Regions from separate parts of the Streptomyces sp. AF1A genome, predicted to be linked through region 2. Evidence: predicted binding sites of a transcription regulator. Region 2 holds the regulator's gene; each other region holds the start of a gene.

Region 1 (3,271 bases), on a different contig from region 2:
ACCCGCGGGCCCGCCAGGCCGCCGAACACGCCCGTCTGGTCGCCGCCGCCCAGCGGTGGGGACTCGACGAGGTGCCGCTGACGCCCCCGCCGCCGCCCAAGGTGAAGCCCCGCATCACGGCCCGCCCCGGGTTCGAGGTGAGCCACCAGGTCGACTGGGATCTGCCGCCCGTCTTCACCACGGTCCCCACCACGAACAAGGTCGTCTTCCTCACCATCGACGACGGCTCGGAGAAGGATCCCCGGTTCCTGCAGATGATGCGGGACCTGAAGATCCCGTACACGGCCTTCCTCAGCAACTACCTGGTGAAGGACGACTACGGCTACTTCCGCACGATGCAGTCGTACGGGAACACCCTCAACAACCACACCCTGCACCACCCGTACCTGCCGGGCCTGTCCTACGAGGAGCAGAAGCACGAGATCTGCGACATGCAGGACATCATGCAGAAGCAGTTCGGCAAGCGCCCAAGGCTCCTCCGGCCGCCCTACGGCAACTACAACCAGGACACCCTGGTCGCCGCCAAGTCCTGCGGCATCAAGTACGCGCCGATCTGGAACGAGGAGGTGTACGTCGACCACTGGGAGTTCCGCGAGGACGACCAGCGGCTGCGCCCCGGCGACATCGTCCTCACCCACTTCCGCGGCCGCGACGAGTGGGACGGCACGATGGTGGACGACATGCGCCGCTTCCTGAACAAGGTCACGCGCGAGGGCTACGCCGTGGCCCGCCTGGAGGACTACCTGTGAGGCGGGTGCGGGGCCCGGCCGCGGCCCTCGCCGCGGCACTGCTCCTCGCGGGCTGCGCCCCGTCCGTCGACCCCATCGAACGCCTGGGCAAGAAGGCGGCCGAGGGAGTACGCCCGCACCGCCCCGCCCCCGCCCAGCCCTATCGGCACTGGGGACTGACCGAGCCGCTCGCCCGGCCCCCCGTGCCCGCCGCCCACCCCCTCGGGGTGCACCCGGGCGGCCGCACCCTGCCCCCGGTCGTCGACCACGTCCCCACCCGCGACCGGGTCGTCTTCCTCACCTACGACGACGGCGCCGAGCGCGACCCCCGCTTCGTCTCCATGGTCCGCGAACTCCGGCTCCCCGTGAGCATGTTCCTCACCGACAGCGTGGCCGGCCCCGGCTACGGCCACTTCGCCCGCCTGCACGCCGCCGGCGCCGGCCTCCAGAACCACACCCTCGACCACCGCGCCCTTGCCGGACTGCCGTACGCCGGCCAGCGCGCCGAGATCTGCGGCCAGCAGGACCGGCTCCGATCGCGCCTCGGCGTCCGGCCCCGCCTCTTCCGGCCGCCCTACGGCACGTACGACACCACCACCCTGCGAGCGGCGGCCGACTGCGGCATCTCCTCGGTCGTCCTCTGGCGGGCCGCCATGACCCCGACCGACCTCGTCTACCGCCGGGGCCCCCACCACCTGCGCCCCGGCGACATCGTCCTGGTCGGCCCGGACGAGGCGACGGGACCGAGCCTCAGGGAACGCACGGCGAGGGTCCTGCGCAGGGTGCAGCAGCGGGGACTGACGGTGGGGCGGCTGGAGGACTACCTGAACTGACCGGCAACGGCGTCGACCGGCCCGTCCGGCGCGCACGGAGGGACCCGGCGCCGACGGGATTGCGCCGACGCGCCGCACGGCATTGGCACTCCGCTTGACCGAGTGCTAATCGCAGTCATAGTCTCGGCACTGGCACTCCCCCCTGGAGAGTGCCAACAACGCGACGGGCAGGTCCGGCACCCGCGACGACGGATCGACCTGGTCGCCACCTCAGACAGTTAACCCCGTGAGATCTCCGAAGGGGGAGGTCGGATCGTGACGACCACCAGCTCCAAGGTTGCCATCAAGCCGCTCGAGGACCGCATCGTGGTCCAGCCGCTGGATGCGGAGCAGACCACCGCCTCTGGCCTGGTCATCCCGGACACCGCGAAGGAGAAGCCCCAGGAGGGCGTCGTCCTGGCCGTGGGCCCGGGCCGCTTCGAGGACGGCAACCGCCTTCCGCTCGACGTCAAGGTCGGCGACGTCGTGCTCTACAGCAAGTACGGCGGCACCGAGGTGAAGTACAACAACGAGGAGTACCTCGTGCTCTCGGCTCGCGACGTGCTCGCGATCATCGAGAAGTAATCACCCCGAGCACCTTTTGCTCTTGAGCTGCGCCCCTGGCCCCTGCGACCGATAACGAAGCCGGGCGCCCGGGGCGCAGTCGTCTTGTCACCCATATTTTTTCCGAGAGGGCTCCCGCTGTCATGGCGAAGATCCTGAAGTTCGACGAGGACGCCCGTCGCGCCCTCGAGCGCGGCGTCAACAAGCTGGCCGACACGGTGAAGGTGACGATCGGCCCCAAGGGCCGCAACGTCGTCATCGACAAGAAGTTCGGCGCCCCCACCATCACCAACGACGGTGTCACGATCGCCCGCGAGGTGGAGATCGAGGACCCGTACGAGAACCTCGGCGCGCAGCTGGTGAAGGAGGTGGCGACCAAGACCAACGACATCGCGGGTGACGGCACCACCACCGCCACCGTGCTCGCCCAGGCGCTGGTCCGCGAGGGCCTGAAGAACGTCGCCGCCGGTGCCTCCCCGGCCGCTCTGAAGAAGGGCATCGACGCCGCGGTCAAGGCCGTCTCCGACGAGCTGCTCGCCTCGGCCCGCCCGATCGACGAGAAGTCCGACATCGCCGCCGTCGCCGCGCTGTCCGCCCAGGACCAGCAGGTCGGCGAGCTGATCGCCGAGGCGATGGACAAGGTCGGCAAGGACGGTGTCATCACCGTCGAGGAGTCCAACACCTTCGGTCTGGAGCTGGACTTCACCGAGGGCATGGCCTTCGACAAGGGCTACCTGTCGCCGTACTTCGTGACGGACCAGGAGCGCATGGAGGCCGTCCTCGACGACCCGTACATCCTGATCCACCAGGGCAAGATCTCCGCCATCGCGGACCTGCTGCCGCTGCTGGAGAAGGTCATCCAGGCGGGCTCCTCCAAGCCGCTGCTGATCATCGCCGAGGACGTCGAGGGCGAGGCCCTGTCGACGCTGGTCGTCAACAAGATCCGCGGCACCTTCAACGCCGTCGCGGTGAAGGCCCCCGGCTTCGGCGACCGCCGCAAGGCGATGCTGCAGGACATGGCCGTCCTCACCGGCGCCACCGTCATCTCCGAGGAGGTCGGCCTCAAGCTCGACCAGGTCGGCCTCGACGTGCTCGGCTCCGCCCGCCGCGTGACCGTCACCAAGGACGACACCACGATCGTCGAGGGCGCCGGCAAGCCGGAGGACC
Region 2 (3,271 bases):
GGATCTCGACGTACAGGTCGCCGGCCGGACCGCCGCCGGGACCGACCTCGCCCTCGCCGGCGAGCTGGATCCGGGTGCCGTTGTCGACACCGGCCGGGATCTTCACGGTGAGCGTGCGCCGGGAGCGGACGCGGCCGTCGCCGGCGCACTCCGGGCACGGCGTCGGCACGACCGTGCCGAAGCCCTGGCACTGGGGGCAGGGCCGGGAGGTCATGACCTGGCCCAGGAAGGACCGGGTGACCTGGGAGACCTCACCGCGGCCGCGGCACATGTCGCACGTCTGGGCGGACGTGCCCGGGGCCGCGCCCTCGCCGTTGCAGGTGTTGCAGACGACCGCGGTGTCGACCTGGATGTCCTTGGTCGTGCCGAAGGCCGCCTCGTCCAGCTCGACCTCGATCCGGATCATCGCGTCCTGGCCGCGCCGGGTGCGCGAGCGCGGGCCGCGCTGCGACGCCGTGCCGAAGAACGCGTCCATGATGTCGGAGAAGTTGCCGAAGCCGCCGGCCCCGAAGCCGCCCGCACCGGCGCCGCCGGACTGCGAGAGCGGGTCGCCGCCGAGGTCGTAGACCTGCTTCTTCTGCGGGTCCGACAGCACCTCGTAGGCGGCGTTGATCTCCTTGAACCGCTCCTGGGTCTTCGGGTCCGGATTGACGTCCGGGTGCAGCTCGCGGGCGAGCCGCCGGAAGGCCTTCTTGATCTCTTCCTGCGACGCGTCGCGGCGCACGCCGAGAACGGCGTAGTAGTCCGTGGCCACTTACGACTCCGCCAGGATCTGTCCGACGTACCGTGCCACTGCGCGTACCGCTCCCATCGTTCCCGGGTAGTCCATGCGGGTCGGTCCGACCACGCCGAGCTTGGCAACCGCCTCGCCGCCCGAACCGTAGCCCACCGACACCACGGAGGTGGAGTTGAGTCCTTCATGGGCGTTCTCGTGCCCGATGCGCACGGTCACGCCCGGATCCTTGGCCTCGCCGAGGAGCTTGAGGAGCACGACCTGCTCCTCGAGGGCCTCCAGGACGGGCCGGATCGTGAGGGGAAAGTCATGCGCGAAGCGCGTGAGATTGGCGGTGCCGCCGATCATCAGCCGCTCCTCGTTCTCCTCCACGAGTGTCTCCAGAAGGGTGGAGAGCACCATGGAGACCGTACCGCGGTCCTCGGCCTCGAAGGCGTCCGGCAGGTCCTCGACCAGCTTCGGCACGTCCGTGAAGCGGCGGCCCGCCACCCGGCTGTTCAGCCGCGCGCGCAGATCCGCCAGGGACGTCTCGCCGAACGGCGCCGGGCAGTCGACCATCCGCTGCTCCACCCGGCCGGTGTCCGTGATCAGCACGAGCATCACGCGCGCGGGGGCGAGCGAGAGCAGTTCCACGTGCCGCACGGTGGACCGGGTCAGGGACGGGTACTGCACGACGGCGACCTGCCGGGTCAGCTGCGCGAGCAGCCGCACCGTGCGCGCCACGACGTCGTCGAGGTCGACGGCGCCCTCCAGGAAGTTCTGGATCGCACGGCGCTCGGGCCCGGTCATCGGCTTGACGCCCGCCAGCTTGTCCACGAACAGCCGGTAGCCCTTGTCGGTGGGGATGCGCCCCGCGCTGGTGTGCGGCTGGGCGATGTACCCCTCGTCCTCCAGGGCCGCCATGTCGTTGCGGACGGTCGCCGGGGAGACGCCGAGGTTGTGCCGCTCGGTGAGCGCCTTGGAGCCCACGGGCTCCTCCGTGCCGACATAGTCCTGGACGATCGCGCGCAGCACCTGCAGCCTGCGTTCACTGAGCATCCGCGCGCACCTCCAGCATGTCGTCCCGTCTGTCCGCGGCTCCCCGAGGCCTGGCACTCTTCGCACGCGAGTGCCAGCGCTCCCCGGCCCAGTGTACGGCTGTGGGGTACACCCGGGGCAAGGTCGGTCCCGCCTCAGCTGGTCGTACGGCTAGCGTCGCGGTATGACGGTGACTTGGGAAGAGCTGGGGTGGGAGCGGCTGTCCGCGGGGGCCGGGCGGTGCCGGCTGCCCGGCTGGGACTGCACGGCGGGACTGGTCGTCGGCGAGGGCGCGGCGCTCGTCGTGGACGCCGGTTCGAGCCTGGCCGAGGGCGCGCGGCTGCGGGAGCGGGCGCAGCGGCTGGCGGGCCACCGTGTGACCCATCTCGCGCTGACCCACCCCCACTTCGATCATGTCTTCGGCGCCGCGGCGTTCGCCGGCGCCCAGGTGTACGCGGCGGTCGGCGTCGACGCGGTGCTCGCGTACGAGCGCGAGGAGCTGCGCCTGGACGCGATCAGGAACGGCCTGCCGGCGGCGGACGCGGACGAGGCGGTGGACGCCCTGGCCGCGCCCCGGCACCTGGTCTCCGGCGAGTGGACGCTCGACCTGGGCGCCGGCCGGCAGGTGCTGCTGGCCAACGTGGGGCCCGGCCACACCGCGTACGACCTGGCGGTGCTGGTGCCCGGCTCCCCGGAGGTGGTCTTCTGCGGCGACCTGGTCGAGGAGTCCGGCGAGCCCCAGGCGGGCCCGGACGCCGTACCCTCGCGCTGGCCGGACGCCCTGGACCGGCTGCTGGCCCTCGGCGGCGGCGACGCGCTGTACGTGCCCGGTCACGGCGCGGTGGTGGACGCGGGCTTCGTACGGCGTCAACGGGACGCCCTGGCAGCGCGTTTCGGCGTGTCGTGAGCGCGGGTGTGCGGCTTCTCCTATCGTCATCCGAATGCGCCCACCCGTCTCCCGCCACCGCGCCTCCAGCGAGGGCCCGCGCCCTCGTGTGTACTCCGCCGACCTGACCCCGCCGTGGAAGAGGCAGCGGCCCGTGCCGGAGGTGCCGGCGGAGCCGGGACTGGTGGTGGAGGAGCCCGGCACCGGGTTCTGCGGCGCGGTGATCCGCTGCGAGGCGGGCACGGTGACCCTGGAGGACCGCTTCGGCAAGCACCGGGTGTTCCCGCTGGAGCCGCGCGGCTTCCTGCTGGAGGGCAAGGTGGTGACCCTGGTCCGCCCCTCGTCCGGCGGCCCGGTACGGCCCGCCCGCACCGCCTCCGGCTCGGTCGCCGTCCCCGGCGCACGGGCGCGCGTGGCCCGCGCCGGCCGCATCTACGTCGAGGGCCGGCACGACGCCGAGCTCGTCGAGAAGGTCTGGGGCGACGACCTGCGCGTGGAGGGCGTGGTCGTGGAGTACCTGGAGGGCGTGGACGACCTGCCGGCGATCGTGGCCGAGTTCGCCCCGGGTCCGGACGCGCGGCTGGGCGTGCTCGTGGACCACTTGGTGCCGGGTACGAAGGAGTGGCGGATCGCGG
Region 3 (3,271 bases), on a different contig from region 2:
TGGCCGAACTGCTGCGCTCGGTGAGTTCCTGGGAGCTGGCGGTCAGCCTGGCCCCGCCGCGCGCCCGGGCCTCCTATCTGGGCGTGGCCGGCATGGCGCAGTCGGTGCAGAAGTCCGTGGGCCCGCTGCTGCTGACCGGTGCCGTGATGACGGCCGGCCCGGCGGGCTGGCTGGCGCTCGGCGCGGGCGTCACCGGGCTGAGCCTGGTGCAGCGGCGGGCGGGCCTGCGGCGCCTGGCGACCCTCGCCGAGCCCGCCGCCGGCCCCCCGGACGCGCCCGAGGGCGGCGCCCCCTGCCATGGACAGGGAGTGCCGCCCTCGGTGAGGACGTGATCGACCGGGGTCGATCAGAAGTCCATGTCACCGCCCGGCATGCCGCCGCCGGCCGGCGCGGCGGCCTTCTCCGGCTTGTCGGCGATGACGGCCTCGGTGGTGAGGAACAGCGCGGCGATGGAGGCGGCGTTCTGCAGCGCGGAACGGGTCACCTTCGCCGGGTCGATGATGCCTTCCTTGACCAGGTCGACGTACTCGCCGGTCGCGGCGTTCAGGCCGTGGCCCGGGGTCAGGTTGCGCACCTTCTCCACCACGACACCGCCCTCGAGGCCGGCGTTGACGGCGATCTGCTTCAGCGGGGCCTCCAGCGCGATGCGCACGGCGTTGGCGCCGGTCGCCTCGTCACCCTCGAGCTCCAGCTTCTCGAAGACCTTGGTGGTCTGCAGCAGGGCCACGCCACCACCGGCGACGATGCCCTCCTCGACCGCGGCCTTCGCGTTGCGGACGGCGTCCTCGATGCGGTGCTTGCGCTCCTTGAGCTCCACCTCGGTGGCGGCACCGGCCTTGATGACCGCGACACCGCCGGCGAGCTTCGCCAGGCGCTCCTGCAGCTTCTCCCGGTCGTAGTCCGAGTCGCTGTTCTCGATCTCGGCGCGGATCTGGTTGACCCGGCCGTTGACCTGCTCGGAGGAGCCGGCACCGTCGACGATGGTGGTCTCGTCCTTGGTGATGACGACCTTGCGGGCGCGGCCCAGGAGGTCCAGGGTCGCGTTCTCCAGCTTGAGGCCGACCTCCTCGGAGATGACCTCGCCGCCCGTGAGGATGGCGATGTCACCGAGCATGGCCTTGCGGCGGTCACCGAAGCCCGGGGCCTTGACGGCGACGGACTTGAAGGTGCCGCGGATCTTGTTGACGACCAGGGTCGACAGGGCCTCGCCCTCGACGTCCTCGGCGATGATCAGCAGCGGCTTGCCGGACTGCATGACCTTCTCCAGGAGCGGGAGCAGGTCCTTGACCGAGGAGATCTTGGAGTTGGCGATGAGGATGTACGGGTCCTCGAGCGACGCCTCCATGCGCTCCATGTCGGTCGCGAAGTAGGCGGAGATGTAGCCCTTGTCGAAGCGCATGCCCTCGGTGAGCTCGAGCTCCAGACCGAAGGTGTTGGACTCCTCGACGGTGATGACGCCTTCCTTGCCGACCTTGTCCATGGCCTCGGCGATGAGCTCGCCGATCTGGGTGTCGGCGGCGGAGATGGACGCGGTGGAGGCGATCTGCTCCTTGGTCTCGACGTCCTTCGCCTGCTCCAGCAGGGCGGCGGAGACGGCCTCGACGGCCTTCTCGATACCGCGCTTCAGAGCCATCGGGTTGGCACCGGCGGCGACGTTGCGCAGGCCCTCCTTGACCAGGGCCTGGGCGAGCACGGTCGCGGTGGTCGTACCGTCACCGGCGACGTCGTCCGTCTTCTTGGCGACTTCCTTGACCAGCTCGGCGCCGATCTTCTCGTACGGGTCCTCGAGCTCGATCTCCTTGGCGATGGAGACACCATCGTTGGTGATCGTGGGGGCGCCCCACTTCTTCTCGAGGACGACGTTGCGGCCCTTGGGGCCGAGCGTCACCTTGACGGCGTCCGCGAGCTGGTTCATGCCGCGCTCGAGGCCGCGCCGCGCCTCCTCGTCGAACGCGATGATCTTGGCCATGTGAAGTGGTCCCTCCAGGACTGGGGGTGATTCCTTCGGACCGCGCCCGCGCCCGCGACGGACGGCTCGCCGGCCTCGTGGTTCCTTGCCCCACCCGGCCCGCGGGCCTCACCGACCCGGTCCTTCACTGTCACTCTCACCTTCAGAGTGCTAACGCCAATGATTAGCACTCGACCATGCCGAGTGCAAGCGCCTCCGGGGTGGAGGAGCCACCGTCAGCCTCCCGCGAACACGGCCGCGGCGCACGACGAGGGGCCCGCACCCTGTGCCGGTGCGAGCCCCTCGGTAACGAGAAACGTTCAGGCGGTGACGCGAACCATGTCGGCCTGCGGGCCCTTCTGGCCCTGCGAGATCTCGAACTCGACCCGCTGGCCCTCTTCCAGGGTGCGGTAGCCGTCCATCTGAATCGCGCTGTAGTGGACGAAGACGTCCGCACCACCGTCGACCGCGATGAAGCCGTAGCCCTTCTCCGCGTTGAACCACTTGACGGTGCCCTGAGCCATGCCTAACTCCCCTATTACTGGCCCTTGCACAGATCCACACTTCGCGGACCCGGGTCAGACCTCACCCCCCATCGGTCGGGGGCGTGCGCCGGAACGCGTCGACCGCGGCTGAATGTATCTGTCCAACTGCCGTCTGCAACAGGTCAATCGGACGAGAATTCTTGACGAGCCGGACCCGGAATGTGGCGAGAATTCGCGTGAATTCAGGGCAAGTCGGGCCCCATAAAGGCCACAAAAGCCGCATAAAACCCGCACACTTTGGCTGCTTCTTATCGGGTGTGCGGCATGAAACCAGGGTTTCCGGCGGGGGCGCCGGGAGCGCGTTCCCCAACTGTACCGCGCTCAATCACGCAGAATTGCCCCCTCCGCTTCTCTCACGGAGGGGGCAATCGGGGGAACAGTCGGTAACCACTGTTACCGACGGTAATGATCGGTCATCCGGTCAGCCGCCGGCGACGGCCGGGATGATGGAGACGCCCGCCCCGTCCGGGGTCACGGTCTGCAGGCCCTGCTCGAAGCGCACGTCGTCGTCGTTGACGTACACGTTGACGAACCGGCGCAGCTTGCCCTGGTCGTCCAGGACGCGGGCGGCGATCCCGGTGTGGTTCTTCTCCAGGTCCTCGATGACCTCGGCGAGGGTGGCGCCCTCGGCGGCGACCTCGGCCCGGCCGCCGGTGTAGGTACGCAGGATGGTGGGGATGCGAACGGTCACGCTCATGCGAGGCCAGCCTCTCGGAAGGAGTCCAGGGTCGGGCGGATGGTGGCGGTGAGGCCGGTGCCGGCCACCGCGTCGAGGGTC

The links. Region 2 encodes HrcA, which represses chaperone genes, less so after heat shock. Its sites were predicted from a motif close to TTNGCACTCNGNNNNNCNGAGTGCNAA; they were not measured.
Region 1: a site for HrcA is predicted at 1,644-1,670, ahead of groES (co-chaperone GroES). Genes of this name have one in related genera too.
Region 3: a site for HrcA is predicted at 2,133-2,159, ahead of groL (chaperonin GroEL). Genes of this name have one in related genera too.

What each region holds. Positions count from the first base shown of each region.
Region 1 is NZ_JBLEBI010000092.1:12,328-15,598, forward strand. Features, by position in the region: gene ACLU3S_RS22790 (polysaccharide deacetylase family protein) at 1-749, shown strand, start outside; gene ACLU3S_RS22795 (polysaccharide deacetylase family protein) at 746-1,561, shown strand; gene groES (co-chaperone GroES) at 1,817-2,125, shown strand; gene groL (chaperonin GroEL) at 2,248-3,271, shown strand, end outside.
Region 2 is NZ_JBLEBI010000090.1:13,403-16,673, reverse strand. Features, by position in the region: gene dnaJ (molecular chaperone DnaJ) at 1-754, opposite strand, end outside; gene hrcA (heat-inducible transcriptional repressor HrcA) at 755-1,771, opposite strand; gene ACLU3S_RS22540 (MBL fold metallo-hydrolase) at 1,935-2,657, shown strand; gene ACLU3S_RS22535 (DUF3097 domain-containing protein) at 2,692-3,271, shown strand, end outside.
Region 3 is NZ_JBLEBI010000003.1:32,294-35,564, forward strand. Features, by position in the region: gene ACLU3S_RS01810 (MFS transporter) at 1-332, shown strand, start outside; gene groL (chaperonin GroEL) at 347-1,969, opposite strand; gene ACLU3S_RS01820 (cold-shock protein) at 2,269-2,472, opposite strand; gene ACLU3S_RS01825 (MoaD/ThiS family protein) at 2,915-3,190, opposite strand; gene thrC (threonine synthase) at 3,187-3,271, opposite strand, start outside.